3 regions of the Fictibacillus sp. KU28468 genome follow, and region 1 is predicted to be linked to each of the others. Evidence: riboswitches for the same ligand, from Rfam matches in the RefSeq annotation. Region 1 holds a riboswitch; each other region holds the start of a gene.
The links. A riboswitch is a leader RNA that binds a small molecule or an ion and turns the genes downstream of it on or off. The one in region 1 is predicted to bind S-adenosylmethionine.

Region 1 (10,472 bases):
TCGGTTGTAGCAGCCGGGATTGTCTACACCATCCATCAGGATCGAAGCCGGGTTCCAGTTGGACAGCTGCAATTGGTTTCCCAAAGTACGTGGACGGTTCTCATCTATATTTTAAATGGGCTGGTGTTTGTGCTGTTAGGGTTGCAGATCCCTAGGGTGGCAAGTGAAATATTTAAGGATCCCTCCTTTAATAATTGGCAGGCAACAGGCTACATCCTCATCCTATGGGCAGCCCTTATTCTTCTTCGTTTCCTTTGGATTTCGGCAACCTGGCGCTGGGGATGGCTGGACAGGAAACAGCCTCAAACTCATTCTGTGAGAGCCATATCCATCCTTACCCTTTCAGGAGTACGAGGGGCGGTAACCCTCGCTGGTGCGTTTACGATTCCCTATGTGATCGCCGGAGGAAGTCCCTTTCCGGAGCGTTCATTAATCATCTTTATCGCAGCCGGAGTGATCTTGGTTACCTTAATCGCTGCAAGTGTTTTCCTTCCGCTTCTATCACGGACGGAAAAAGAAAACAGTGAAAAGCTGAAAGAGGAAATGGAACGGACGGCCAGGCTGCGAACCCTTGAAGCTGCCATCCATTCTGTTGAGGAATCCTTAACGGATGAGAATCGGGGTGCGGCAGTATCCGTCATCACCGCTTACAATACGATTCGTAATGAGGTAAGCGAAAAGAGTTCGGAGCAAGTGGAATTGGAAGAATCCGTGGTTCGGCTGAAGGCACTTGAGGCGGAAGTCCGCTACTTTGAGAATTTAAAAAGAACAGGAAAGATTGACAGGGATACGGCGAATCTCATTGAGGAACATATCCAGCGAAGGCGGCTCGCTCAAACAAACCGGATGCAGTATAGAAGATTGTTCATTTGGACGCTTTTTAAAAGAAGTTTACTTTCTTTCGTAAAGCTTTTCACACCAAAACACAAGGAACGCCGTAAAAATCGCCGCTTGCGAACAAAAAAACTGATTAAGCTAAAAGTCAACATGGCGAAGGCTGCCATTCACTATTTAAAGAACCATATCACGCCAGAAAATAAACACATTTATCTAGGGGTTATAGGGGAATACAATCGATTAATTATGACGTTCAAGCTTGCGAAAAAAAGCGAGGAATCCATCCATCACGCCCAGATGAAAAGAGAGCTCCAGATCAAAGCGTTCCAGGCAGAGAGGGACGAAATCCAGCATCTTTACGAAGAAGGGGACGTCACCAATGACATCCTCAGGGATATTCGTAAGCAGATCAATATTCGGGAGGCGTATTGGATGGAGGAAACGAGCGTACAATCTCAATAAATCCTCCTTTAAACCCAAGACCTTTATATGAAAAGGGAGCTGTCCAAGAAGTCTGTAAGCTGTTGATTTCCGTTCCAGGCTGCTCGCTTTTACCGGTGTGAACGCCTACTTTTTGGTGCAAGCACCGGCGGGAGTCTCACCTGTCACGCTAGTCCCGCAGGACAAGGAAGCTCCGGCAGCTTTTTATCGCACGAAGAAAATGTGAAGTTCATTTTCGAGGAGTCTCGCATCTTCCGCTTCAATCAACTTTTCATTGAAGATTTTCAAGACAAAAAGGAGCTGCTGAAGGTCAATTTTCGACTTTCAGGACAGCCCCTTTGTTTTGATTAAATTTAATTCTTATTTGCAGAGATTTCATTAACAATTTGACTCAAAGCCTCGTTTATTGGTGTAACAGGGCGGCCAAGCATTTTTTCGAAATCGTTGCTCTCTACCTCTAATTCACCATCCCGAATACCTTTTTGGATGTCGACAAGCATCATATAGCCGCATAAGCAGTATCATCGACTTGCTGCACGGATACTTCTTTACCTAATACAGTTCCAACAGCAGACGCCAATTCTTCTTGAGTCATAAGTTTCTGAAAGTTCGTAAACGGTATTCTCGTTTCCGTTTCCGGCCAATACTGCTGCTGCCTCCGCATAATCTTGTTACAGTGCCCAGCCTGTTCTGCCTGTACCCGCAGATGTAACCCATCTTGTTCTTCATTCAATTTACTTCTTCATCCACTCCGGCTTCCCAAAACCTTTAAATTCTTTATCTATGGTTTTTTCAAACTCTTTGGATTCCACGGCTGCTTTAATGTCTTTAGCGAATTGGGATTTAACATCTTTTGTGTTCACAACGACCCGGTTACGGTATTGATCCGGCATGTTCTCAAGGAAGAGAGCATCCTGCAATTTCATTTTTGCCGCAAGCGCGAAGTTACCCGGAACGGCCGATACATCTGCACTTCCAACCGCTCTTGGCAATTGCGCAGCTTCAAGCGGCTTGAATTGAAGTTTCTTCGGATTTTCTTGAACATCTTTTTCTGAAGCGGTTAATGGATTGACATCTTTCTTGATGGTAATTAGACCGGCATCCTGGAACATTAACAGTGTTCTGGCAAGGTTAACGGGATCGTTGGCAATGGCTACCGTGCTGCCGTTTTTGATGTCTTCAATTTTTTTGAATTTCTTGGAATATACACCCATTGGCGCAGTTGGTACAATAATCAGTTCAGAAAGCTTTAAATTCTTTTCTTTTGCGAAGTTTTCCATATAGATTTTGTGCTGGAACAGGTTCGCATCAATAGATCCTTTAGCTAATGAGAGGTTCGGCTGAATGTAATCACTGAACTCTACAATTTTAACGTTATATCCTTTCTTCTCCAGTTCAGGTTTGATGGCTTTATTGACCATATCACTGTATGGGCCGGCTGTTGCTCCAATGCTGATGTTCTTCTTGTCTCCTGAGCTTGATGATCCGCTGGAAGTTGAGCCGCATGCTGACAGAACACCAATGGCTAGTAATAGAATGAGTGCTGAAGTAAACTTTTTCATTTGTTTCTCTCCCCTATTGTTTTATTTTTTATCTACGAGTTTGGAGATCTTATCTCCGGTGAATTGAATGATTTGGACGAGTAAAATCAAAACGACTACCGTGGTAATCATGACGGTATTATCATAGCGATAGTACCCAAATCGGATGGCCAAGTCACCGATTCCTCCCCCGCCAACAATACCTGCCATGGCTGAATAACCGACCAAGCTGATTGTCGTGATTGTTAATCCTTGAATCAAACCCGGTTTGGCTTCCGGAAGAAGCACATCCTTAATGATCATCCATGAGGTTGCCCCAACTGCTACGGCTGATTCGATCACTCCCTTATCGATTTCTCGGAGTGACGCTTCAACCATTCTTGCAAAAAAAGGAATCGCAGCAACAGAGAGGGATACGGAAGCCGCAGTTGGCCCAATTGTTGTCCCTGTAAGCAAATTGGTTAACGGCAATAACGCCACCAAAAGAATAATGTAGGGAATCGAACGAATCAAGTTGACGATCCATCCTGTAACACTTTTCACAGCGGAATTTTCAAGGAATAATCCTTTATCGGTTACAAAAAGCAATACACCAAGCGGGAGCCCGATGATGATGGCCACGGCTAAAGAGATGCCCACCATATAAAGTGTTTGGAAGAACGCATTGTTTAAATCAGGAAGAAGCTGTACAAGTGAATCAAGCAACATCATACACCACCTCCAAACTCCTTGTTTTTCTTGTAATATATTCGATCGCTCTCTCTACTTCGGTATTTTCACCTGTAAGCTCCATAATGAAAATGCCCAGAGGGATATCCTGTATGTACTCAATCTTCCCGTGCAGAATATTTCCTTTCACGTTGTATTGCTGGAAAAGCTCTGACACCACTGATTCTTCGGCAATCTCGCCTTTGAACTGAATCTTGATGATCTTCCCTTTGCGGTTTTCAATGAGCTGCTTAGGCAATTCAAATTGCAGGATACTGTTAATAAAATCTTTGGTCAGCGGTTTCTGAGGATCAGAGAAGATGTCATAGACCTCGCCCTCCTCAATCACTTCACCATTTTGCATGACGGCTATCTTATGGCAGATTTCCTTCACTACTTCCATCTCATGCGTGATCAGAACGATGGTCAATCCCAGCTTGCGGTTAATGTCCTTTAATAAGTTTAAGATGGACTTTGTTGTGCTTGGATCGAGGGCAGAAGTGGCCTCATCACATAAAAGCACCTTCGGGTTATTGGCAAGCGCCCTGGCAATTCCGACCCTTTGTTTCTGACCTCCGCTCAACTGAGCCGGATATTGATCCTTCTTATCCGCAAGATCCACGAGGTCCAATAGTTCCAATACTCGCTTTTCCGCATCATCCTTTGATTTGCCCGCTGCTTTCAAGGCAAATACAATATTTTCATAGACGGTTTTTGAACTGACCAGATGAAAATGCTGAAAGATCATGCCAATCTTTAACCGGGCTTTTCTTAAATCTTCTCCTTTTAAAGAGGCAAGATTCACCCCATCAATCCAAACCTCACCCGATGTTGGCTTCTCCAATAAATTTAAACATCGGATCAAAGAGCTCTTCCCTGCACCGCTGTAACCGATAATGCCGTAGATCTCTCCTTCTTTTACCGTAAGAGATACGTTGTTCACCCCCACGATCTCTTTTTTCTTCGAACGGTAAACCTTCAACAGATTTTTGACTTCAATCATGAAACAACCCCCTCTTTCTTTCCAAATAAAAAAGCCCCTTTCATCATGAAAGAGGCATTGGATTATAAATTCAATCACCTTATCTTTCAGAATGAAAATCATTCTGTAGGAAGTGGCACCTTTCCAAATTGGAGGTTGCCGGACGTCATAGGGCCTAATCCCTCAGTCACTCTCGATAAGAACGGTTATGCTATTGTTTTTAGAACATTTCTAATAATAAAGCGATTCTCCTCCATTGTCAATACTATCCATAGTAGATTTGTCGGAATTAAACGTTTATATTTGTTGATGTATGATAACTAGGCATATGGACAGTAACTTGGGACAACCACATCCCATATTTTATTTTGAGGGTACTTTTCCAGAAAAAACGTTTGTGTTCTGGCGATTTCTCAGCTCGTTAAACCCGTAAAATAAAGTAGGAGGTTTTTTTATTGAATGAAGAATTCAAGTGGGATCTTCAGGGGCTGCACACTGATGGTGTAAATGTCAGCAATGTTACCCCGAATTATCCTCAGGATCAAGATACAAGTGATTCCGCTCGTCTATGTGTTGGCTTTGGCATTGGCTTCTGTGTTGGTGTATGCGGTGGCTTTGGTGGATGCGGTGGCTTTGGCGGTTGTGGCGGTTGCTTTGGCCGCTGCTTTGGCTGTGGCGGCTGTGGCGGCTGCTTTGGCCGTTGCGGCGGCTGTGGCGGCTGTGCCCGTTGTGGCGGCTGCGGCCGCTGCGGTCGTGGCGGAAGCAGTTAAGCTTCCGATCGGCAGTGATAGGTATTTTAACAAAAGACCGGCCCTGCATATCCCTCGGCAGGGCTTTTATCGTTTGGATAGGCATAATGGACATCAGGCATCCATAGAGTTAAATGATGTAAAAGATGTAGAGCATCTAAAGAGGAGGTCGGTCATGCAAAAATTAAATCCTTCTATGTGTTTAAAAGTAAACAGAGACACGTTTGTTTTTCCGGATTCAGCTAAAGGTGTATATCTCCGGAACAACGTAAAATCTTTAAGAATGGAAGGCAGCACCATTGACCGATGGCTGGAAAAATTAATTCCTATTTTCGACGGAACCCGTACTCTTGATTCTGTCACAAACGGTTTACCAGATGCTTATAAAGAACAAGTGTATAAGATCGCACATGTTCTGTACGAGAACGGTTTTGTCCGTGATGTAAGCCAGGATCTCCCCCATCAGCTTCCTGATCGCATCCTTGCTAAGTATGCCTCCCAAATCGAATATTTAGATCATATTCGTGATTCAGGCGGTTACCGATTTCAAGCCTATCGTCAGGCAAAAATAGCGGTAATCGGTTCGGATTCACTTCTCCTCTCTCTCGTTCAATCTCTCATTCAATCAGGGCATCCTTCTTTCAGCGTCATACTCACTGAATCACACCCAACGATTCAGCAGCGGTTAAATGAGATGATAGCCGAAGCACGCAGGTCAGAGCCCGAAACCAAAATCACCATCTTAAGTTCCGGGAAAAATTCATGGAGAGAAAATGCAGAACCGTTTGATTGCATACTATATGGATGCAAGGACAGTGATTTATCTCAACTTCGTACCCTTCTGGCCATCTGCAAGGAACAAAAGAAGAATGTTCTTCCCGTTACTATTTTAAAAGACTTAGCTTTTGCCGGCCCGCTCGTTTTTGCTGAATCCGATTCGTGCTGGGAGTCTGCCTTCCGCAGACTGCACCAGAGGCTGAATGAAGAAGGCAATGGTTCTCACTCCTTATCACAAACAGCAGGTGCGCTAATAGCCAATGTGGCGGTTTTTGAGCTTTTTAAAGAAATCACGGGCGTACATGAGGGAAAAAGAGAAAGACCATTTTACTTGCTTAACTTGGAAACGCTCGAAGGAAGCTGGCACACCTTTCTCCCTCACCCGTTGGTTACTGGGCGTGTTTATGCCGAACCGATTAACGACCCGGCTGCATTTCTTGAAACATGCGATCATCAACAAATGGACTTACATTCCCTGTTTTACCGGATTACGTCAAAAGAATGTGGCGTTTTTCATCTTTGGGAGGAAGCAGATTTACTCCAGCTCCCGTTATCACAATGCAAAGTCCAGGTTGCTGATCCGCGTTCAGAAGGCCCTGCCAAGCTCTATCCTGAGACTGTCTGTTCAGGACTCACGCATGAAGAAGCTCGCCTGGAGGCAGGTCTGATTGGAATTGAAACATATGCCAGGAGTTTTGGGAATGACTTTTTCAGTGAGCATCCTTCATCATGGGGAATCGGGATGGGCAAGACCCCTGCAGAAGGTTTATGCAGAGCACTGCAAAACGCACTTCATGAAGAATTTGTGAAGCAAGCAGATCACGGTGTCACAAAAGCCACATTGGATGTAAGTCTTGTCAATGATCATCGCTGCCAATTTTTTCTGCAGGCTCTGAGAACCAAGAAGTCTGAACCAGAATTTTTATGTGGCCGTGAAGTACTGGGTTTTCCTGTCGTTTGGGTTGAATCAAACGGCAAGTGGTATGGAAGCGTTGGATTGAATATGCAGATGGCTTTAAGCAGAGCATTACAAACTGCTGTGATGGATTCTCAAAATCGAGAAATCTCACATTATCCCTATGGGGTTGCGGTTTCCTCCATTACATCGCAAAAGGATGCTCAACAGAAGGTTCGGGTTCCTTCTTTTGAAGAAAAGCCGTTAGACGAAACCTTCCATTCTGCAATACATCGATTAAGACAGAATAAAAAACAAGCAAACATCTTTGAACTTCATCTGGAAGCGATTTTTAAAGAGAATACGGCTGGCATTTATGGGATTGCGTTAAGCGGGGAGGAACTTCCATGAGCCAATCCATCATCATCATCGGAAACGGAATGTTAGCTGACACCGTAAGCGAACAATTGAGCGGGCTCTATTCCATTACACGCTGGGCCACTGTAAAAGAAGCCGTTCCGAATCAAGGAAATCTGGCATTAGTGCTCCACGATTCCTGGGTTCCGGCTGAACACCTAGAAGCCGATGAGGCCTTTTCGTTCTTTGGCATCCCTTGGCTTCGGGGATTCGTATCATTTGGTGAAGCCAACATTGGACCGCTTGTTCTTCCAGACAAACAGGGGTGTTCTCAGTGCGCGGATAGGCGGCGTTTTATGGCGGGATCTGACCGGAGAGAACAATTCCAAATGAAAGAATACAAGATGGATCAACCTGGTATCGAGCAAGATCCTTGGGCTTCCGCTTCAGGATTATTGCAAACTTCCTATCTCATTCAAGAAGAGGTCCATAGATTGTTAAAAGGAGAAAAAGCCCGCACGTATGAACATGTATTTCTTCTGCAGTTAAATACGCTCCGGCTATCCTATCATTTCTTTTTGCCTGACCCATACTGCCCTGTGTGCGGCGATCTTCCAGAGGATACAGCGGATACCGCAGAGATCATACTGAAACAAAGCCCAAAGACATCAATCGATAGCTATCGCTGCCGCTCGCTGGAAGATATGGAGAAGGTTCTGGGCAAGGATTACTTAGATAGCAGAACGGGCCTTCTTAATCATAAACGATATGACTTCATTTCCCCTTTTGCCGATACGATTGTCAATCTTCCTCTACTATCAGGCGATGAGTTAACGGGTGGGCGAACCCATTCGTATGCTCAAAGTGAACAATCCGCCATCTTAGAAGGACTGGAGAGATACTGCGGCTATGCCCCAATGGGTAAACGGACCATGGTTTATGAACCATATTCCAAGGTGGAAAATCATGCCCTTAACCCACGATCAATAGGACTTCATACAAAAGAACAATATGACATGCCCGGCTTTCCTTTCAGGCCATTGGACCCCGACCGGCCCATTCATTGGGTTTGGGGCTATTCTTTATCACAGAACCGGCCCATCCTGGTACCAGAGACGTTCGCCTATTACAGCTTGGGTGGCGGGGAAGGCTTTGTTTATGAAACCTCTAACGGCTGTGCACTCGGCGGGAGCATGGAGGAAGCGATTCTTTACGGTATTTTCGAAATTGTTGAGCGGGATTCATTTTTAATGACATGGTACGGCCAACTCCCTATTCCTCGTCTGGATTTGTCTTCCATAGAAGACCAGGAGCTTCAGCTCATGATCCAGCGCATACACACAGTGACCGGATATGAGGTGCATTTATTTAATTCGACGACCGAGAACGGCATTCCCAGCATTTGGGCACTTGCCAAAAACACGAAGCAAACGGGCATGAATCTTTTATGTGCCGCTGGAGCCCACATTGATCCATTAAGAGCTGTAAAAGGAGCCGTTCAAGAACTCTCGGGCATGCTTCTCACCATGGACGATAAGCTGGAAAAGGAACGGGAGAAATATAGGCAGATGTATGATGATTCGTTACTCGTTCATCATATGGAAGACCATTCGATGCTATACGGGTTAAAAGAAGCGGAGGAACGCTTATTCTTCCTTCTCGATCAGCGCCCGAAAAGGAGCTTTCAACAGGAATTTCATCCGGTTCATAAATCCGCTGATTTATTGGATGATGTTGTGGAGATCCTGGAAGTTTTTCGACAGCTTCAGCTGGAGGTCATTGTTGTGGACCAAACAAGCCCTGAACTGAAACGAAACGGGTTACATTGTGTAAAAGTAGTGATACCCGGGATGCTGCCCATGACATTTGGACATCACCTTACTCGACTAAAGGGATTGGATCGGGTGTTGAACATACCAGCGAAACTCGGATATGTGAGAGAGCCGCTGACTTATAGCAGCCTTAACCCGTATCCTCATCCATTTCCATAGCAGTCCCAAAGGGGGAAAAGGAATGAACCTCGATGAATTTTTGCATAACCTGCATTATGAATCTGACAAAATAAAACCCCGGGACTGGGAGGCGAATTGGGACGACGCCCCCCTTCCCTATAAGCTTTACCGAGGGTTGCCTGTAGTGGAATTACCCGCAGATATTCCGCTCCATCTCGAACAAAAGAAAAGAAACTCCAAACCGAATCTCCAAGAAATTGGTCACTTTCTTAAATATACCTTCGGGCTTACACAGGTTAGCCAAACGCTTCCTTTTGATGAACAAACCGAAGAATGGACAGCATACCGGCGCTTTGCTCCATCCGGCGGTGCACTGTATCCAACCGAACTTTACATCTATTTGAAAATCGAGGATCTCCCTGAAGGCATTTATCACTATGATGCTGCACACCATCGTTTAGTTTGCTTAAGGGAAGGGAATTTTGACAGCTACTTGAACAGAGCTCTGGGCAATCGCTGTGACATGTCCTCCACTTTTGGTACCGTATTTAGCTCCACGTTTTTTTGGAAGAATTTTTTCAAATACCATAACTTTTCTTACCGTCTGCAAGGGCTGGATAGCGGCTTTGTGATCGGTCAGCTGCTGGAAACAGGAAGACGCATGGGCTTTGAGACGGGGGTGTATTACCATTTTCTTGACCGTGCCATTCATCATCTTTTAGGACTATCCGAGCAAGAAGAAAGTGTATATGCGGTGATTCCTCTTTCCGTTGATCCAGCCATGAACTGGTTTACGAGTGATGAAACAGAGGAACCCTCCACTGCTGCTTCGTTATGCCGTGAACTGAAACCACTTGACCATCAGCATTACGTCCGATCCAAGAAAATTTGCGAATATCCCATGCTGATTAAGATGAATGAAGCGTGCATGCTGGACTCGTTCCCCACTCATAAGCAAATGGAAAAAGAAAAGAAAGAAGAGCCAGCACATCCCTTTCACCTGCTGCCTCGTGTGGACCGGTTATCGTATGATTTCTCTTCCGCCTGCCGAAATCGATATTCGCCTGGAATGGACTTTGTTCAGAAACCCATAAACCAACATACTTTATCAGCCCTTCTATTCGAAGCCTTCTCCACTTTTTCTTACCGAAATGATCTAGACAATTCTTTTCAGAAACCTCCTTACCGTGTTTCACTCTATTGCTGTATGTATAACATCGAAGGTTTACCAAA
Region 2 (10,472 bases), 1.4 Mb from region 1:
GACCACGCTGTTTTTCTTTGTGGGATTGTTTGTTATTGTAGCAGGGCTGGTTGAGACCGGGATTATTGCAAGTGTGGCTAAACATGCGATGGAGTGGACAGGCGGAGATTTAAAGGCGACGACTTTCTTAATCTTATGGATGAGCGCGATTGCTTCTGCTTTCGTGGATAACATTCCGTTTGTTGCGACGATGATTCCGATGATTAAAGAAATGGGGCATATGGGAATCACAAACCTTGAGCCCTTATGGTGGAGTTTGTCACTCGGAGCCTGCCTTGGCGGCAACGGAACCTTGATCGGTGCGAGTGCAAACCTTGTGGTTGCCGGACTTGCGAGTAAAGAAGGCTATCATATTTCGTTTGTTAAATATTTGATCATTGGATTTCCCTTGATGATTTTATCCATTCTTATATCTAGTGTTTATGTTTATCTTCGGTATCTTATGTAAAAGGAAGAAGGGGCTGTCCTGAAAGTCGAAAATTGACCTTCAGCAGCTCCTTTTTGGCTTGAAAATCTTCAATGAAAAGTTGATTGAAGTGGAAGGTTCGAGACCCCTCGAAAATGAACTTCACATTTTCTTCGTGCGATAAAAAGCTGCCGGAGCCTTCCTTGTCCTGCGGGACTAGCGTGACAGGTGAGACTCCCGCAGGCGCTAGCGCCAAAAAGTAGGCGTTCACGCCGGTAAGGCTCACCGCACGCCCTGCGAAAGTAGGCGTTTACGCCGGTAAAAGCGAGCACCTTGGAACGGAAATCAACAGCTTACAGCCTTCTTGGACAGCCCCTTTTTTTATTGGGCAGTTACGTAACCATATTGTCCAGCAATTACAGGGAACGATTTGACTGTATTTGTAATAATGACGGTGGTTTGAAGAGTGATCTGATCAAAAAGCCACCTTGCCTCTTCGTTATGCATTCTTATGCAGCCGGAAGAAACATGCTGGCCGATGGAGCTTTCATTGTTGTTTCCGTGAATGGCATAGGAAATTTGAGGGTTTACGGATAAGCCCATCCATCGGTCGCCGAGCGGATTCTTAGGATCGCCTCCAGCAATATGTTCTTTGTAATAGGGTCTGTTTTTAATCTTATTGGCAATTTTATAGATTCCCTGGGGAGTGGGGGTCGAAGATTTACCTGAAGCAATTGAAAATGTTTTTACAAGCGTCCCGTTTTTATAATAGGCGAGCTCATTGCTATGAAGGTTAATGATCAATAGCGGATATGCAGAAGGGCTTTTTACCTCTTGGTTCGTTTCCTTATCTGGAGATGGTGTTGGGTTCACCTCTGGTTTTTGAATTTTTTCTTGATTTTCTTTTTGCTCAACAGGAGGATACTTGGGTGAAGGATGAACGGATTTCGGGGAGCTAAATGAGGAGTGCTGATAGAAATAATAAGAAAAAGCAAACAGCCCAATGGCTAGAAATACAAGAATTCGGTATCTGAGTTTCACAGTTGATGTCCTCTCTATGGATGAAATATAAGAATTGGATGATAATTAAAAAGATCCATCCTATTTCATTAGACGTCATCAGGCACGGAATGGTCTCTGTCCGAAATAAAAATGAGCAAAACGCCTAAGAACAAAGCATGAAAGTTGCGAAGTGTACATAAACGAAGTAGGGTAAATATAATAAAATAGAGTTTTTCTGCACAAAAACTATACTATTAAAAGGCAGTTGGTGAGACAAAATGGAATTTATCCATACTGAATTTCAGGCTCGCTGGATGAAGAAATTACATGAGCTTAGTGAGAGATTTGCAGAGCGCGCTCCCGAACATGATCAGCAAGGCACTTTTCCATTTGAGAATTTCAAGGAATTGGGGGAATCCGGTTACTTATCCTTGACCGTCCCTAAAGAATACGGAGGACAGGAGATCAGCCTTTATGACTATATCCTGTTTCAGGAACAAATCGCCCGCGGAGATGGTTCTACGGCATTATCAATAGGATGGCATCTTGGTGTGGTTATGGACTTGTCTGAGAGAAAACCATGGGATCCTACAGTCTTTGAGAAACTCTGCAAACGCATTGTGCATTCTCGAAGTTTGATCAACCGTGCTTCCACTGAACCGGCAACAGGAAGTCCGACTCGAGGCGGGAAACCTCAGACGATTGCCGAACAAAAAGGGGATCAATGGATCTTAAACGGAAGAAAGTCCTTTACTTCCATGGCTCCTGCTCTTGACTATTCCATTGTGTCAGCTTCGGTCAAAGATTCAGACCAAGTATCTTCATTTCTCGTGTCACATAAACTTCCGGGTGTTTCCATTGAAGATAAATGGAACACGCTGGGCATGCGGGGAACTCGGAGCGATGACCTGGTTTTAAATGATGTGGCCGTTGAACGGAATGATCTTGTAGAAACGGCCGATCAGGAGAATAATCAGCAGCTTCCAAAAGCCTGGCTTCTTCACATCCCGGCATGTTATATCGGAATCGCCAGAGCTGCCCGCGATTATGCGGTTTCCTTTGCAAAAAATTATAGGCCTAACAGCTTGAAAGGACCAATAAGTGAAGTTCCTGAAGTGCAAAGAAAAATAGGATTGATGGATTTGGAGCTGTTAAAAGCAAGACAGCTCATGTACGGAGTCATTGAACAATGGGAAAGGTATCCTGAAAAACGCCAGTCTATCGGAAATGCACTGGCTGCGGTAAAATATTCAGCGACAAACAGTGCAAACGAGGTGGTGGATCTGGCGATGAGAATCGTTGGAGCACACAGTCTGTTTCAGGATAATCCCATGCAAAGGTACTATCGCGATGTGCGCGCAGGTCTTCATAATCCGCCGATGGATGATGCGGTGATTTCCATGTTTGCACGAAATGCCTTGAATGATTGATTAACAGGAAAGGGAGATCAAAAGTTGTGATCTCCTTTTTTTGTTTTGGAAAATATTGTTTAGTTTTAAAGAAAGGATAATGACAATAAAGCGCAGAATATGTTGTATACAGGAACATCTTGAAAAGGGGTGGACAGGATGGAACGCAGTTCTGCAAATCAAGCGGCAAATCTCATTGGTGATGCAGCGGTACAAATGCTGCACAGCAAAGGGCTTTTAGTGGTCAGTGAAGAGGAATGGTCAACTCTTCAGCAGGAAATGAATACCTCAGAGCTAGAGATCAGAAGATTGAAAAAGGAATTGCTTCGTTATGCAAGAAAAATCGCAACCTGGAAAACCTTTGGTAAATCGTGCAGTTAAGGTAAGAGCACTCTTATTTTGGACTTTTTGCTGAAATAAGAGTATACAAACAAAAAACGGGGAAGAGTAAATTAGAAATTATTTTACTCTGTTCTTTACCTCTTTACATAGGGTAGGGGGGTATGGTAATGTGAAAGGGAAAAGGAGGCTGGTTGATTTGGAAATTCAAGAACATGAATCACACTGTTCAACAGAAAGAAAAAGCCACCATTCTGATAAAATGAAAAGCAACCTGGTGACCCGTTTAAATCGTATTGAAGGACAGATTCGGGGGGTAAAGGGTATGATTGAACGTGATACGTACTGTGATGATGTTCTTACCCAATTATCAGCCATTCAGTCAGCGCTAAATAGTGTCGGGAAACTGCTCCTTGAAGGACATATGAGAAGCTGTGTTGTGGAAAGAATCCAGGAGGGCGAGCTGGAAGTGATCGATGAGCTCTTGGTAACTGTGAAAAAATTAATGAAATAAATCATACATCAGGGAGGTATAGTGATGGAGAAAATCATGCTGAATGTAAAAGGAATGTCTTGCGGACATTGCGTCAATGCTGTAGAAGGAAGCGTAGGGAAATTAAACGGTGTTCATCATGTTAAAGTACAGCTGGAGGAAGGTACCGTTGAAGTAGAGTTTGATTCCACCAAAGTTAATCTTGAAGAAATTAAAGAAACCATTGATGACCAAGGATACGATATTGCCTAATTGAAAGGACCAAAATGGACCGTGCTTAAACAGCACGTTCTCTTTTGGAAATAAATATACCCTGTAAGGGTATTGGAGGGTATTCTTATGAGTGATCAATCAAAAGAAATGAGTATCCCGATTTCAGGCATGACGTGCGCTGCCTGTGCATTGAGAATTGAAAAGGGCCTTAAAAAAATGGATGGTGTTTCTGATGCAAACGTGAATTTTGCTCTGGAAAAATCAACAGTGGTTTATGATCCTGAATTAGCAGGGCCGAAAGATTTTCAACAGAAAATCAAAGATCTCGGCTATGATATTGCGGGAGATAAAGTGGAATTCAATATAAGCGGAATGACCTGTTCTGCTTGTGCTGCTCGGATTGAAAAAGGGTTAAAGAAACAGAATGGCATACTGGATGCGAATGTGAACTTAGCGCTGGAAACAGCCACGGTCAGTTACCAGCCTTCTGAGATATCTGTTTCTGAAATGATTAAAAAAGTAGAAGACCTTGGATATGGGGCAAGTTTGAAAGAGACAGACGGAAATAAGGCTGCTGATCTCAGAGAAAAGGAAATTCAGAACCAAACCGGCAAGTTCCTGTTTTCACTTATTCTTTCTTTGCCACTTTTATGGGCCATGGCCAGCCATTTTTCGTTCACTTCCTTTATCTATCTGCCTGATATGTTCATGAATCCATGGGTTCAGCTCGCTTTGGCAACGCCCGTTCAATTGATTGTCGGGAAACAATTTTATACAGGTGCATATAAAGCATTGAAAAATAAAAGTGCAAATATGGATGTACTCGTTGCATTGGGTACATCCGCCGCTTATTTTTACAGCCTTTATTTGACCATACAGGCAGCAGCCAATGGCAATAACATGCCTGAACTCTACTTTGAGACTTCGGCTGTTCTCATCACCCTGATTTTACTCGGTAAATTGTTTGAAGCGAGGGCAAAAGGAAGATCTTCTGAGGCCATAAAAAAACTGATGGGACTTCAGGCAAAAACAGCGCTTGTAATCCGTAACGGAGAAGAGCTGGAACTGCCATTGGAAGAAGTTGTAGCAGGAGATGTTGTTTCAGTCAAACCAGGTGAAAAAATCCCGGTTGACGGAGAGGTTGTTGGAGGCTATTCTGCTGTCGATGAATCCATGCTGACAGGGGAAAGTGTCCCTGTTGATAAAGCATCAGGAGACACGGTCATTGGAGCAACGATCAATCGTAATGGTTTTTTGAAAATCAAGGCAACGAAGGTTGGAAGAGATACAGTGTTATCCCAAATCATTAAAGTGGTGGAAGAAGCACAGGGCTCAAAAGCACCGATTCAGCGCTTAGCAGACAGAATTTCTGGGATTTTTGTTCCGATTGTCGTCGGTTTGGCTGTTGTAACCTTTCTCATTTGGTTTTTCTGGCTTGTACCCGGAGATTTTTCAGGAGCTCTTGAAAAACTGATCGCCGTTCTTGTCATCGCCTGCCCATGTGCGCTCGGTCTGGCAACCCCGACATCGATCATGGCCGGATCGGGACGTTCAGCTGAGTTCGGCATTCTTTTCAAAGGCGGGGAGCATCTAGAAAATACACACCTGATCGATACCATTATTTTAGATAAAACAGGAACAGTCACGAACGGAAGACCGGTTTTAACAGATATATTGCCTGCTTCAGGGCTTTCTGAGCAGGAGCTGTTAGTTCTTGCTGGTAGCGCTGAGAAAAATTCAGAACACCCTCTCGCCCAGGCAATTGTTGAGGGAATGACGGAACGGGACCTCATGCCTCTTTCCTCCAGCAGATTTGAAGCCATACCCGGACACGGTATCCAGGCTGTGGTCGATGGAAAAAGAGTACTTATAGGTACAAGAAAGCTGTTGAATGATCATGATATACCACTGCAGGCTATTCTTGGAAAAATGGAAGAGCTGGAAGAGCAGGGCAAGACGGTGATGCTCGCAGCTATAGATGGAGAGTACAGCGGGATGGTTGCTGTGGCCGATACGATTAAAGAAACATCCAAGGAAGCCATCAGCCGTTTAAATGCGATGAACATTGATGTATGGATGATTACCGGAGACAACACAAGGACCGCAAAAGCGATTGCCAATCAGGCTGGCATCGAGCAGGTTATTGCAGAAGTGCTGCCAGAAGGAAAGGCTGAAGAAGTGAAAAAACTTCAGCAGAAAGGCAGAAAAACAGCAATGGTAGGTGACGGTATAAATGACGCACCAGCACTTGCTGCAGCTGACATCGGGATGGCAATCGGAACAGGCACGGATATAGCGATGGAAGCAGCTGATATTACCTTGATCCGCGGTGATCTGAACAGTATTGCTGACGCTATTTTTATGAGCAAGCGCACGATACGGAACATTAAACAAAATCTTTTTTGGGCGTTTGCTTATAATGCACTTGGCATCCCAATCGCTGCCAGCGGGTTTTTGGCTCCGTGGCTCGCAGGGGCTGCTATGGCATTCAGCTCGGTATCCGTTGTATTGAACGCGCTTAGGCTTCAAAAAATTAAACTGTAGAGGTGAGTTTTGATGAAAAGCAAAATCATCCGCAACTGGGTGCTGTCTGCTGTTGGTATCCTTATTCTGATCATGGCTGGCTATGCTGTTTATGACGTTTTAGAAGGCAAGGACGGGAAGAGGGAGCAGGCCGGCCATCAAAGTGGTCATTCAGAAATGCCTGGCATGGAACATGGGAATAAACATGGAGAACATGATGGACATAGTTCTGGTGATTTGGCCAAAAGTGAGGTTAAGCCTTCCGTCAGCTACAAGGATGGTGTCATTTCGATTCAGTTAAAAGATCAAAAAGGCAGGCCTTTCGATGAGCTGGAGGTCAATCATGAAAAGCTGATGCACTTCATTCTGGTCAGCGAAGATTTAAAACAATACAATCATCTTCATCCTCAAAAGACCAGTAAAGGCTCGTTTGAAGTAAAGCACAGACTGCAGCCTGGAACCTACAAAGCATTTGTAGACATTAAGCCCAAAAATAAAGCTTATGCCGTTGCCCCGTTGAAAATTGAAGCGGGAAGCCATGGAAATCATACTCACCAGCCAGAATTGAAGGCAGATACCACCCTTTCAAAAACAATTGATGGACACAAAGTATCATTGACGCCAAAAGAATTTAAAGCTGGCCAGCCTGTTACGCTGCAATTTAGCATGGGTGATGCAAAACCTGAACCTTATCTTGGAGCACGTGGCCATGTTGTGGTCTTAGATCATACAGGAGAAAAATATGTCCACGTTCATCCTTCCACTCCTGAAGATACAAAATTTGAGACGGAATTTGAGGAACCTGGACTTTATAAATTGTGGGCGGAGTTTAAGATCAATGGGAAAGTGATCACCTATCCGTTCATTATTGAAGTGAAGAAATAGCAGAATACAATAAAAGCTGACTCATTTGAGTCAGCTTTTATTGGTATAAATTATTGTTTGTGATGTGTCAGTGGAGATTAGTGCTTTCAGTTTGTGGTCCAGCTGAGAAAGAATGTTTTTTATTTTTTCTAATGCTGAAGAAAATTGCCGCCAGCCAAACGACGACCAGCACGGTATAGACCGATTGCAGCGCTGTACCGGAGATTCCAGCGGACTGCAAAAGCGTCCGGGCGTTCGTTACAATAATCAATCCTCCAACAACCACACCTAAAATATGCGAAGGGATAATGCGGACGAGCCATGCTGCGACCGGTGCTGCGATTAATCCTCCCGCCATGAGGGCGATAACCCACATCCAGTTGACCTGCTCCCATCCGAGAGAGATGAGGAAACCGAGTGTTGCAGAAACGGCAACAGCAAATTCGCTCGTATCCACGGAACCGATGACCTTTCTTGTTGTTGTGCCGTTTTTGGCTAACAGGACAGGTGTGGCTACCGGTCCCCAGCCTCCTCCTCCGGTGGCATCCAAGAAGCCGGCAACAAGTCCGAGCGGGATGAGCTGCTTGCGGCTGAACGCTTTTTCATGATCAGCAGGCTTGGTGTTCTTTTTAAATAAAAATCGGTACAGAATAAAGAAACCAAGGAACAGCAGGAAAAAGGAAATATACGGTTTTACTGCGTCGCCAGGAAGATTGGATAAAAAGCAGGCACCGGTAAATGCCCCAATGGATCCCGGAATAATGAGACGAAAGATAATTTTACGGTCAACATTACCGAACCTGATGTGTGATGCACCTGAGGCGGCTGTCGTAACAACCTCTGCAAAGTGAACCGAAGCCGAAGCAACCGCCGGAGCGATTCCAAAGGCCAGCAGCAGGGAAGTCGAAGTCAGTCCGTAAGCCATTCCGAGTGACCCGTCAATCAGTTGTGCAACGAGTCCAATCAGGGCCAGGATGATCAGTTTTTTCATTTTACTCCTCCTAACAAATAAAAGGCCCTTAACCGTAAAGTTAAGAGCCTTCGGTTTTTCCGATCAGCAGTGTATCTCTTTTCGAATTTAGTATTTACTATATTCAATGGAATGAAAGTCTGTCAATAGAATTTTCGGATATTTCAATAAATATTTTTTAATCCGATAAGAATAATAGGGTTTGCGAAAGCATAAATGTGTGTTATTATTTAAAAAAATAAAAAAACTTATCCAGAGCGGTGAAGGGAACTGGCCCGATGAAACCCGGCAACCTGCATTTTTTTTGCAAGGTGCTAACTCCAGCAGAATGTTTATTACATTTTGGAAGATAAGGTAATATGTTTACCTCGTCAGTCTTTCCGAAATGGAAAGGTTTTTTTATTGCCATTTTAATTCCTGAAAAAACCTAACAAAACATATTAAACGAGGAGGTTCTGATGTGGTAAACGGTAAAAGCCAGGATGAAATTTTTGAACAGTTAAAAGAAATGCTGAACAGTATCAAGTATGGGTCCATCACGTTAATTGTTCAGGATGGAAAGCTGATTCAGCTGGAAAAAAACGAAAAGGTACGTTTTAAATAAATATTCGCTGACTAGAAAACTAGAGGCGGTTTTAACATAGCAGGATGGCTGCTTATGGTTAAAGCTGCCTTTTTCATTGGAGGGGTGGTTAACATGCTCAAGTTTGACACATGGAAAGAACAGGAGTTTACGTTTCCGGAAGACAGTGAAACGAAGGGGGCACTCGAAGTACTGAAATGGGCGTATGAGCAATATGGAGATGCACTCGTTTATGCGTGCAGCTTCGGAATAGAAGGCAGTGTCCTGGTGGATCTTGTATCCAAGGTCAAACCAGATGCAAGAGTCGTTTTCCTGGATACAGGCCTTCACTTCAAGGAAACGTACGAGGTGATCGAAAAGGCGAAAAAAAGATATCCGGAAATGAAGATTGAGATGAAGAAGCCTTCGCTGTCCTTGTTGGAACAGGCGGAAAAGCATGGCAGCGAGTTATGGAAAAGAGAACCGAACCTCTGCTGTTATATACGAAAGGTAGCCCCTCTTGAGGAAACACTGAACGGAGCACCGGCATGGCTGTCGGGTCTCCGGAGGGAGCAGTCGGCAGGGAGGAGCAATGTTCAGTACATCAATAAGGATGAACGTTTTAAATCCGTGAAAATCTGTCCGCTGATCCATTGGACGTGGAAGGAAATTTGGAGATACGCCTACAAGCAGAATCTGCCCTACAATCCGCTTCACGATCAGGGGTATCCCAGCATCGGCTGCGAGCCGTGCACGCTTCCGGCTGACGGGTCGGGTGATTCCCGCTCAGGACGCTGGTCAGGGCAAGGGAAAACAGAGTGTGGACTTCACCAATAATAAAATAAAATTACAGGAGGAATTAACATGACATCAATTTTGCCGCATGGAGGAAAGCTGATAAACCGTTATGAACCAAATCTGCCAACAGACCACATTCAAAAGGAAGTGGAACTGGATGCTACATCCTTAAGTGATCTCGAGCTGATCGGTGTAGGAGCCTACAGCCCAATTACCGGTTTTCTAAATGAAGAAGACTATCAATCTGTCGTTGATTCTCTACGTCTTGCTGATGGAACGGTTTGGAGCATCCCAATCGTCCTTCCAGTTCATGAAAAACAAGCAAGGACGCTATCAGCCGGAGATCAGGCGAGGCTCGTATTTGAGGGTGTAACGTACGGAGTCATCGAGGTAGAAGACCTTTACCGCCCGGACATTAAGCATGAAGCAGAGCAAGTCTACCAAACGGCAGATACTGCACACCCTGGGGTTAAAAAACTTCTGGAACGCCCTTCTTACTATGTTGGAGGATCAATCACTCTCGTAAAGCGGCCTGAAAAACAAAGGTTTACTGAATATCGCCTGGATCCAGCTGAAACCCGCCAAGTCTTCAGAGACAGGGGATGGAATACAGTTGTTGGCTTCCAGACAAGAAATCCTGTGCATAGAGCACACGAATACATTCAAAAAACAGCCCTTGAAACCGTAGATGGACTGTTCCTGAACCCGCTTGTTGGAGAAACGAAATCCGATGATATTCCCGCTGATGTGAGGATGGAAAGCTATGAAATTCTGCTTGAAAACTATTATCCCCAAGACCGGGTGTTCTTGGCCGTATTTCCGGCAGCGATGAGATATGCAGGACCGAGGGAAGCCATTTTTCATGCGATGGTCCGCAAAAACTTCGGATGCAC
Region 3 (10,472 bases), 670 kb from region 1:
GTGCTCCTTTAAAGCCAAGGCTATCTGCCGCCTGCGCAATCTGGCGAAGATAGGAAAGCGTGATAGGCCGTCCTCCTTCTGATGTTCCCAAATACCGGCTGTCTCCATGTGTCGGCAAAAACCAATATACGTTCATGCTTTATTCCCCTTTCCATCAATGTTTCCCGCAATTTGCAGCTCCGCTTTTTCTAAGTCCTTGATGTACGTATCTTTCTTTACCTCATCGATCAGTTCGTTTAATGATACAATCAGCCGCTTCTCGATTTCTTGATCAAACGCAACGTCACGGCCATTGTTATGCTCCAGCTGCAGATCGATTAAATAAATTCCATTTAATATGTTCCTTGCTCCAATGGCATTAAGAACAGGCTTTAACGCGTACTCGATGCTCAGAAGATGGGCGATCGTACCGCCCGTTGCAATGGGCAATACACTTTTTCCAGAGAGGATATCTTGTGGCAGCAGATCCAACAGCGACTTAAGGACTCCTGAATAGGCTGCCTTGTACACAGGTGTTCCAATAATGACAGCTTTTGCTTGCTTTATGCTCTTCTCAATGGCTTTCAGATGAGGACTCTGAAAATGGCCAAGAACAAGATCTTCCGGCGGGACATCAAGTACTGAAAAAGATTCTGTTTCAAGCCCCCCTTTTTGGGACAATTCACTTAAATATCGAAGGACGATCCCCGTTCTTGAGGTTACAGAAGGGCTGCCTGATATGGTTACAATATCTGCCACAATAAAATCCTCCCTTAAATGTTTTTAATAAAAAAGTTGTGGAGCGCTTTTGCCAGCCCTCCTGAACCGAACGTAACGTGTGTTTCACGGCATTCTTTGCCTTTTTTTCGCCTCTGGACATCGTTCAGGAATTCAAGAATGTACACTCTTCGATAGAGAATGTTGCGTATTCCTTTCTTTGCAAAGTAGTTTTCGATCGTGTTGTACAACCCTTTATTCACTCCGTATTTTTCCTTGCAAAGCCCTGTGAACTGAAGATCTGTCAAATTCACAAAGTTCAGGTGTTCCTTCGTGATCGATGCAATAAAGTCTTTGGGTCGCTGCCATTCTCTCAAAGACGTTTCTCCCATGTTTATCCCTCCATCAAATGTTGGCGTATGGTCATTGCTTCTTTAAAACCTTCTCAACAAACTTGTTCTCTATGACTTTTGAAGTATCCAGCTTTGTCTTGATGCCACCTACTTTGTATAGAAAATCAGCTTGTTGCTGATGAGCTTTTGCAAATTCTTTGGTTGTCGGAGATAGAATCAAATCGGCCCGCTTTAAGACCGTGCTGACGATTTCCGGTTCAAGTTTCTCTTTTTTAGCGATATCTACCGTCACTTCTTCCGGATGGTTGATAAACTCTTGTCTGACTTTCTCATATGTCTTTAGGAACAGTACCGTTAAATCAGGATGTTCCTTTGTGAACTGAGTCCTTGCCACCAAAAAGCTGGGCGCATTAATATTAAGGTCTTCTCCATCAGCCAATGACTTCGCTCCCGTTTGATAGATGGCTGTGGTGGCATACGGTTCCCATGTTGACCAGGCATCCACGGAACCGTTATCAAGTGCAGGTCTTGCTTCATCTGGCTGCAACTGTACAATTTTAATATCCTTGTCAGTCAACCCTGCTTGATCAAGCGCCATATAAAGAAAGTTATAGGCACTGCTTCCTTTAGCCACCGCAATTTTCTTTCCTTTTAAATCTTCTAACTCTTTAATCTTGCTTCCTTTTGGTATGATGATTGAATTTCCCTTTTTTCCATCCGTCGTTACCGCGATCGCTTTAAAATCAACGTTGCCCGACTGTCCGGCAATAAGAGGAGTTCCTCCGGTTGCACCGAAATCCAGCCTTCCAGATGCCAATGCCTCAAAGTGAGGAGGGCCGCTTTCAAATTCACTCCATTTTACTTTTACGCCTTCTTTCTCAAACGCTTTTTCAAAATATTTCTTCTCACGTGCATACGGCAGAACACCGGTACTTCCCTGAACTCCGATGTTGACCGTAACATTCCCTTTCTGCTCCGCGGTGGTGGTTTTCTCACTGCAGCCGGAAAGCATATTTAGCAATAAAATCAGTGTTAATACACCCGCAGCTATTTTTCTCATCGTTAATTTCATCCGTTTTCTCCTCTCCTGTTATGTAAGATTTTAATCAGCCGATATAACTGTCACGCCATTTCAGAAGCCGCTTTTCAAAATATCGGACCAGTGAATCTGATGCTTTGCCGAAAACCGCAAAAATGATAATGCCTACAAAAACGATGGACGTTTGAGAAAATTGCCTCGCATCCATGATAAGATATCCGATGCCTTCACTCGATCCCATCAGTTCAGCTGCGACCAAAGCCAGCCACGCCGCACCTAATGACAGCCGTAAACCGAGCAGAATATTTGGTAGTGCAGCAGGGAGAATGAGTTTTGTGATCTGTTTCCATTTGCTGAATTCAAGCACCTTCGCTACATCAAACAGTTTAGAGTCCACACCGCGTATCCCTAGGAACGCATTCACATAAAGCGGAAAGAACGCAGATTTTGAGATCAGCAATATTTTTGACAGCTCGCCAAAGCCAAACCAGAGAATGAATAAAGGTATTACAGCTAACGACGGAATAGTCCGCAGCATCTGAAACGTCGGATCAAGCGATTGCTCTGTTTTGCTCGAGAAACCAACTGCCAGCCCGGCCAGAAGTCCAAGTCCCCCGCCAATTAAAAATCCTGTAAGTGCCCGGAACAAGCTGATTTTAAAATGGGTGAATAATTCCCCGGTACGGATTAAGTCCTTAAATGCGATAAGGATTTCACTCGGCCTTGGCAGCAAGGTGGCAGAAATAAGTCCGTAAGCACCTGACAGTTCCCAAATAATGATGATAAAAACGGGAAATGCCAATCCTCGTGCCCAATGGGATAGAAATGGGTTTTTCCTCTGTTTTTTTGATGCTGTTTCCTTGATGCTTTGTTTTCGTTCTACAGTCGTTCTCGTTAATACCCCAGTCTGATTGCTCATTTTATCATCTCCTTTATATCGTTATCGGACGGTTGCTGCTCGCTCGCTTTCCTCCACTTTTTCAAATTCACTCAATACCCGCTGTCGTATTTCCTGGAAAGCAAGATCTGTTTTTCTCCGTGGATGAGGCAGTTCAATCGGTATTACCTCCCTGACTGTGCCTGGCCGGGGATTCATGATCACTACAGTGCTGGCGAGATAAATGGCCTCATCGATGTCGTGAGTCACAAATATCATCGTCGTCCGGTTCTTCTGCCAGATATTGAGCAGTACCTCTTGCATATGTGACCGGGTAAAGGCATCCAACGCTCCAAATGGTTCATCTAAGAGAAGAATCTTAGGATTTCTAAGCAGGGCTCTTGCGATGGATACCCGCTGTGCCATTCCTCCCGACAGCTCTTTTGGATAGGCATTTTCAAAGTCCTCCAACCGTACCAGCTTAATCAGCTCGCGAACTTTTTCATGTGTAGCACTTTCTTTCACAGGCAAGTTGGCCGCGATATTTTTTTCCACGGTCAGCCAGGGAAACAGCCTGGGTTCTTGAAAAATAAACCCTTTATCAATGCTCGGCCCGGATACTTTTTGGTTATCCAGCAATACAGAGCCCTCATGCCTTGTATCCAATCCAGCAATTATTTTTAATAATGTGCTTTTTCCGCAGCCGCTCGGGCCGATCACAGTAATAAATTCTCCTTGATTCACATCGAGATCTATTTGCTCAAGTGCTTTTGTCACGCCTTTTCCTGTTTCAAAACTCCGATTGAGTTTACTAATTTGCAGTAAAGTCATATCATATCTCCCTTCTTCCCTGCGTTTTTGCAAAAAGAAAACAACCGGAAACCTCCTTTTTAAGGAAAGCCTCCGGTTGTCCGGTCGACGAATTTGAACATTTGCAGCGAATAAAATTCCCCCTTTCAAACGGAAACAGTTTATGATAAAAAGGAAAACCAAAAGGCCATGTCTGCTAATACTGAGACACGGCCTTTGGTTTACCAATCAGCTGCACGATATTTTTTTACTCAATAAAAAACTTCCTCTTACATCTCAAGGACGTGTAAGAAGAAGTTAAATAGCGTTCTACTTCTCTTATCGTCCAAGCTGATGCTTGTTGGATTTGGCACAGTTCTCTCGTTAAAAAGTCCGCTGCCGAGGTTTCGCAGGGCCAATTCCCTCCACCTCTCTGAATAAGAAAAAATTTATGGAGTTTTTAATTCATATAATCCTCATCGGATTAATTGTTATTAAAACAGGTGTGCAATGGAAAGTCAATAACTTTTTTGAAAAATCTAAATTTTATTTACGTGAATGCTTACTACATAAATCCAGCCGTCCTTCCTCATACTATCTTTTGGGAGGTTGTTCGTTATGTTACTTTCATTGTTAACCGGTATGCTGCTGGCCGTACAGCCCGTCTATACGCCTGAGAGTATATCATTGATTCAGCAAGGCCAAACCATCGCAATTATTGATCGAAAAGACTTTATGGTTCCGCTGCCAGGTACGCCTATCATAGACGGTGAAAAATTCGAGTCGTTTGCTGCAAAATTGGAAGGTCAGGTTTACCGTCCGCCTCTTAATGCAAGAATTAATGATTTAGGAGGAATTACTCCTGGAGAAAACGGTTCCATGCTCTACAAAAAAGCGTTTAAAGAGCAATTCTATGCCAGCTTTTTCAGCAAGGGGCCTCATAAACTTGAAGTCCCTCTATTAACGGTCCACCCCAGGGTTGACAGTGAGCTGCTTGGAAATATCAGGACCAATCACCTTGCTCAGTATGTCACTTATTTCAACCGTTCTCATTCATCCAGGACCCATAATATTTCACTTGCCGCAAAAGCGATTGATAATCAAGTCGTGTTTCCTGGAGAGACCTTTTCCTTTAACGGGGTCGTAGGCAGACGGACTACGGACAAAGGGTACATGCGTGCACCTGTTATTGTTCGTGGAGAGCTTTCAGAAGGAGTTGGCGGAGGAATCTGCCAGGTCTCCTCTACTCTTTTTAATGCCGTGGACCGGGCTGGACTTCATATTGTGCAGCGTTTTTCACACAGCCGAAGTGTACCTTATGTTCCAAAAGGCAGGGATGCAACCGTAAGCTGGTACGGCCCTGATTTCCGTTTTCAGAACCGTTATAACCAGCCGATCCTGATCCGGGCCAAAACCTATGGAGGGAGCATGATGGTGATGATTTCTTCTTCTGATGTCATACATGTTCCTTCGAAAAAACATTGATTCTTCCGCTCGGATAAGAAATGTGTCAACATTGTTAACCATTGAGCAAACCCATTCCAATTTCATAATTGCGGTGTTAGAATAAACGAGGATTTGATCATCTTGGAGAGAAGTGATGACATGAAAAGTCTTCCGTTTTTCTATATGCTGTTCTTAATCAATGGATTGCTGCTTGCCGGTGGATTAGTTAGTCCGACTTACCTTGTTGTAGCCCGCTGGAGCATGATCTTCTTTAATATAACGGCCCTTGCTGCTCTTATTTATTTCAAAGAACATGGCAAGGGAACAAGATGGAGCAAAGTTTCTTCCCGAGGCCGTCTTTTATGGTGGGGAGCTTTCTTGTTCAATGTTGTTTCTGCAGCGAATGAAGTTCTGCATTCCGGACTATTTCAATAATTTAAATTTACAGCTCAGCGTAATGCTGGGCTTTTTTATTTTCCCTTAAAAGCAAGCAAACGGCTGCCCAAGTGATGGATTAGAGTTGAAAAGCCTCTTTCCCATTACTTGCAGCTGTTACTTGATATCCTTCTTTTACTAAAAAACGTTCTACCGTTTCTTGTATCGAGAGATCATCTTCGACCAGCAGTATTTTATCGCTCATGGACAGCACCTCAACTAACTGTTTAACGGTACTTATAGAAACCCTCTTTGAATCAATGTTCGAATCCACTTTGGGCTAATTCTATTGCTAGATTTTCATATTAAAAAGACCCTTGAGCCACTCTGGTTCATCATTTAACAGCCTGGATAAAAAACGAAGCTGCGGAAAGGGCACCAGATTAAGATTACGGTCCATCTTCTCTCTTTCTACAACAATTCCATTGCGGGCTATATACTCACCAAAAGTCAGCGTCCTGCTGCAAATTATCACAATATCTGCCGGTTTCAATAATACAATCGCTTTCGCTTCAGAAGATGGGACAGGCTTATCCATGGACTCCCCAAAGTACATGACAGAATATTCACCGTTTACACCTTTAATCAGAACGGGACCCATCCCTTGTGAATCCTGTGCCCTCACTTTTATTTCAGGATAATTCCAGCTGGGCGTATGATAGGTCACTGGAGAATGGATGATTTTTACATTCATGCCCGATTCTTCATGCAATTCCCGCACCGCTGTCTCGATCGGTGTTTCATTTCCTTCCCGATGCCCACCCAGCCTGACGACTCCGAGCTGATCCCCTTTCCTTGTCGGACCGATCTGAAACGGGAAAAGCCCTTTATAGAAGACAAAGATTCCAGCTGTCACAAACTGCTTTTCAAACTTTATTGCTCTCATGTTTTATGCCTCATAACAGGATGGAATAGAAATTCTTTGATTACCCTGCTGAATTTTTTAGCTTCTTCTAAAAAAGGATAATGATTGCTGTCATTAAAAACTTCCAGCTCGGCGTTAGGGATTAGTTCTGCAATTTCCCTAGAGAAAGGAAGAGGGCACTGGACGTCATGTGCTCCGCAAATCACCAAAGTTCTGGCAGTAACCTTGTGCAATTGTTTCGTAATATCAAATAGCAGAATTTCCCGTGCAAAAAAGTTCATGCGGGAAGCAGACATCGATTTGTGGACATCCCCTGTAAAATATTCATCATACCGATCTGGCTCATGCAAGGAGAGTTTCGTCCGCTCCCGGGAGCAGCGGCTGCGTTCTTCTTCTGATAGGTTCGTTTTCAGGCGTTCGATCAGCATTTGCATCTTTTCAAACTGTGGGTGCCCCTGATGATAGATACAATAGGGCGATGAGGAGGCATATACCCTGGCTGCGGAACCGGCAATGATTAAAGAATCAATGGATTGAGGATGCCGCATGCCATAGACAAGCCCAAGCATTCCCCCGGTAGAATGTCCGGCAACGTTCCAAGACTGAATGCCCAGCTCCAATCTAACTGCTTCCAGATCGAGCACCGTCTCAATCATACTGAGCTGATACGGTTCGTGCGCTTGTTCTGACCTTCCCGCTTCTCTCAGATTTACTAGAAATACTTGGTTTGTTTCCGTAAATGTATCAGCAAATCTGTCACCCGTCTCATTAAACTCTGAATAGAGATGGGTCACACATAACGCAGGTCCCTGTCCTTTACAAAACACTTCAAAGCTTCCGCGTTCCGTTGAAATCAACTTCATTTCCCAGCGTATCATCTGCCCGACCACCATCCAGATCCTATAATTTCCTGACCTTCCACTCTACCTATATACTCCATTTGAGTTTTATATCCTTATGCTTAGCAGGATCAGGATTCCACTGCAGCAATTGGCCGGCATGCGTCAGACCGCCTCCGAATCCATAAAGCAAAAGGATGTCTCCGTCGTTCAACTTTCCTTTTTTTATAGCCAGATCCAGCGCCAGCGGAATGGAAACCGAGGAAGTATTTCCGCAATACTCCACGCTGGTGAGCATTTTTTCTGCGGGGAGCAAGGTTATTAAAGCTGCATCTAAGTCTATCATGATCTTTATAATTAGAAATGAGTTTCATGATTCATATTCTCCTTTTTATCTGTACTTTCATTATATCTTCACCTTTAAAATTCCATATATTAGAAGTGAAAAAACTCTATCCTGATCCAGGGATAGAGTTTAATCGTTCTTTTTCGCTTTATTGCCAATAACTGCTGGTTTGAATAAGCCTCCGCCGTCTCCGTAATACTCTGGAACGTCTTGCGGCAAGAAAAGATCACCAAGTTTTACATCGTTCGCTACGGTGACTTTCTCTGAAGAAAATGGTACAACAACCTGTACGTTTACTTTTAAATGTACATAAACCTCAAGATATGGATTATTAATTCCTACGTTCATTGGCTTGGTTTTCAGCTCTGAATCCACGTTTCCAACCACACTCATTTCTACTGGTACGGGAGGCCCTACATCGGATAGCAAGGAGTTGTTAAATGCTGCACCTAACGGGATTTGATAGACAATCGAGTTAAGTCTGTTTCCGAATCTATCTTTTTTGGTATGCTGCTGACTCTTTATTTCATCATGAATACTTTCCGTCATTTTCCCCAAAACCTTATTAAACATTTGATAATTTAGACTGTAGGCCGGATGCTGGCCTTTTTGTTCATGGATAACAATCAATTTATTCATATCATATTGATTTGTAGTTTTAAGAATGGCATCATTGATGGCTTCATCCGCGATGTTATGGACTTCCGAACGGGCGATGTTTTTTAAGATGGGTTCAATTTTATGGTCCACTAACCAAAATGCAAAAATGGTCATACCGAGGAGCATGATCAACGAGTATAACAGCACACGTTTAAACGGCAGAGGTCCTTTCCGCAATTTCATTCGATGACCAAACATCATACACCTCCTACTTTATAGGTACGTCCGTCAGAAAGGATTTATTCCTTGCACGCTAAGAGCTTCAGTATTGCAAAACAAAGAAAAACGTGCCTGAATAAGGCACGTTCTCTTTGAAGGAAAGCTTATAAGGATATTGTTATTCCTAAGTACATTTAATTGGCATATAACCGATACGTATCGGTTAATGTTTCGCCATTTCCATAGATATATGCTTTGGAGGGCGCGTAGAAATTAGAGCTATCGTATTTCCAATGGATTCTTAGGGCCATGTATCCACCGGCTCCATAAGTGTTCTTTCCTCTCTTTTCAATGAATTGAGAGAAGCTGTCCCATGTCCTCGGCCCCACTACACCATCAACGACCAGGTTGTGCGTTTTTTGATAATGTTTAACAGCGGCTTCGGTTTTTGGACCAAAGATCCCATCGGAGTCAATGACTGACGAATCGGTATAAAATCTGAGAACATTGATAATATACTGCATGTTTTTAACTTCCACACCACGCGAATCCTTGCGTAAAATTGAATTTTTATCCCAGTCCACCGGGTGATGAAATCCTGGCGCTGAAGCTGATGCTGTTGAAAATGAAATCCCCCAGGCCATGATGACAACTGCCAAACTAGCAAGTATTTTTTTCATTTTGCCATCTCCCTTTTTTGTATGGATTTGTTATTCCTTACAAATTTCCCCTCAGCCTGAAGATTCCCCCTCTTCGTAAAATTAAGCCTTTCTTTCTTGAGACCAATGCCCTGTTTTTCACCTGGTCTTTAGAATCAGTGTCCAACCACTGTAAGGGTGAATAGGATAGTTTGTATGTAAATAAGGAGGTTTCTGGATGAACCATTATTGCAAAAGAATGTATCCCCAATTTCCCGGACAAGGGGCTGGCCTGGGATCAGGACAGCAGACACCTGGATTCCATGGATTTTATGGCCAGGGTCAACCCAGTCAGCAAGGATTAGGCGGGCAGCCTCAGATGCCACAATTTCCTGGGATGTTTCCCGGGATGCCGGGCGGGCAGCAGCAGGGCGGACAGACCCAGCAAGGCGCACAGCAAGGTCAGCAGTCTCAGCAGGGACAAGGCGGGCAGCAGATGCCGCAGTTTCCTGGCATGTTTCCCGGGATGCCGGGCGGGCAGACCCAGCAAGGCGGACAACAAGGGCAGCAGCCTCAACAGGGGCAAAGCGGGCAGCAGATGCCGCAGTTTCCTGGCATGTTTCCAGGGATGCCGGGCGGGCAGACCCAGCAAGGCGCACAGCAAGGGCAGCAGCCTCAGCAAGGACAGGGCGGACAGCAGCAGATGCCGCAGTTTCCTGGCATGTTCCCCGGGATGCCGGGCGGGCAGCAGCAGGGCGGACAGGGACAGCAAAGCCAGCAGGTATTTTACCCATATTACGGCTATCCCGGAATGTTTTAGTCTAGTTAGTTGACCATAATGGGCATTTGGCGGGTATTTGCTCCATTTTGGCGGGTAAATTTAAATTTTGGACGGTAAACTGATGATTTCGGCGGGTAAATCTATTGTTTCGGCTTGAATTTCCATTTACCTTCCAATTTCTTCTCTTCATCAACATCAAAAACAAAGGATTCCTCCATAAAGCATGGAGAAATTCTTTGTTTTTTTACTCATTTTTCAGTTTTATTCATGTTTTTGCGGTGTTCCTGCCATTGCTGAACACCATCGTCTTCATCAAACTCAATGGTGACATCTGCTACGCCTTTTTCCAATAAAATCTGCTCTTCAAGACGGTCTTTTATGTCGTCTGCCTGGGCGACGGTCAGCGATGGATCTACTTCGACTTCAAGTTCGACATGAAGATCTTCGCCTTCTTTAATGACGGTTACTCCGACCACATCTTTTACATCAGGATCACGCAAGACCAAATCACCAATTTTGTCTTCCATTTCCTCATCCGCTTCTCCAAGA

Region 2: it holds a riboswitch for S-adenosylmethionine, as region 1 does, so the genes downstream of both, OKX00_RS05410 (YezD family protein) here and OKX00_RS21090 (methionine ABC transporter ATP-binding protein) in region 1, are expected to answer to the same signal.
Region 3: it holds a riboswitch for S-adenosylmethionine, as region 1 does, so the genes downstream of both, OKX00_RS17325 (ABC transporter ATP-binding protein) here and OKX00_RS21090 (methionine ABC transporter ATP-binding protein) in region 1, are expected to answer to the same signal.

Annotation. Positions count from the first base shown of each region.
Region 1 is NZ_CP110666.1:3,977,184-3,987,655, forward strand. Features, by position in the region: gene OKX00_RS21070 (Na+/H+ antiporter) at 1-1,299, shown strand, start outside; partial or broken gene OKX00_RS21075 (SDR family NAD(P)-dependent oxidoreductase) at 1,632-1,994, opposite strand; gene OKX00_RS21080 (MetQ/NlpA family ABC transporter substrate-binding protein) at 2,013-2,840, opposite strand; gene OKX00_RS21085 (methionine ABC transporter permease) at 2,862-3,527, opposite strand; gene OKX00_RS21090 (methionine ABC transporter ATP-binding protein) at 3,517-4,530, opposite strand; SAM riboswitch class I at 4,607-4,712, opposite strand; gene OKX00_RS21095 (putative thiazole-containing bacteriocin maturation protein) at 5,017-7,341, shown strand; gene OKX00_RS21100 (TOMM precursor leader peptide-binding protein) at 7,338-9,278, shown strand; gene OKX00_RS21105 (SagB family peptide dehydrogenase) at 9,301-10,472, shown strand, end outside.
Region 2 is NZ_CP110666.1:1,066,815-1,077,286, forward strand. Features, by position in the region: gene OKX00_RS05360 (ArsB/NhaD family transporter) at 1-448, shown strand, start outside; gene OKX00_RS05365 (hypothetical protein) at 441-692, opposite strand; gene OKX00_RS05370 (L,D-transpeptidase) at 788-1,447, opposite strand; gene OKX00_RS05375 (acyl-CoA dehydrogenase family protein) at 1,687-2,838, shown strand; gene OKX00_RS05380 (hypothetical protein) at 2,977-3,198, shown strand; gene OKX00_RS05385 (metal-sensitive transcriptional regulator) at 3,356-3,670, shown strand; gene copZ (copper chaperone CopZ) at 3,695-3,901, shown strand; gene OKX00_RS05395 (heavy metal translocating P-type ATPase) at 3,989-6,406, shown strand; gene OKX00_RS05400 (hypothetical protein) at 6,419-7,270, shown strand; gene OKX00_RS05405 (sulfite exporter TauE/SafE family protein) at 7,338-8,240, opposite strand; SAM riboswitch class I at 8,465-8,575, shown strand; gene OKX00_RS05410 (YezD family protein) at 8,707-8,823, shown strand; gene OKX00_RS05415 (phosphoadenylyl-sulfate reductase) at 8,917-9,618, shown strand; gene sat (sulfate adenylyltransferase) at 9,646-10,472, shown strand, end outside.
Region 3 is NZ_CP110666.1:3,308,385-3,318,856, forward strand. Features, by position in the region: gene ssuD (FMNH2-dependent alkanesulfonate monooxygenase) at 1-136, opposite strand, end outside; gene ssuE (NADPH-dependent FMN reductase) at 133-738, opposite strand; gene OKX00_RS17310 (hypothetical protein) at 753-1,088, opposite strand; gene OKX00_RS17315 (aliphatic sulfonate ABC transporter substrate-binding protein) at 1,120-2,121, opposite strand; gene OKX00_RS17320 (ABC transporter permease) at 2,156-3,007, opposite strand; gene OKX00_RS17325 (ABC transporter ATP-binding protein) at 3,029-3,796, opposite strand; SAM riboswitch class I at 4,091-4,198, opposite strand; gene OKX00_RS17330 (VanW family protein) at 4,373-5,239, shown strand; gene OKX00_RS17335 (hypothetical protein) at 5,360-5,635, shown strand; partial or broken gene OKX00_RS17340 (DNA-binding response regulator) at 5,730-5,840, opposite strand; gene OKX00_RS17345 (NUDIX hydrolase) at 5,928-6,521, opposite strand; gene OKX00_RS17350 (alpha/beta fold hydrolase) at 6,518-7,378, opposite strand; partial or broken gene OKX00_RS17355 (3-oxoacyl-[acyl-carrier-protein] synthase III C-terminal domain-containing protein) at 7,428-7,652, opposite strand; gene yunB (sporulation protein YunB) at 7,815-8,543, opposite strand; gene OKX00_RS17365 (peptidoglycan-binding domain-containing protein) at 8,699-9,184, opposite strand; gene OKX00_RS17370 (hypothetical protein) at 9,381-9,962, shown strand; gene OKX00_RS17375 (cation diffusion facilitator family transporter) at 10,172-10,472, opposite strand, start outside.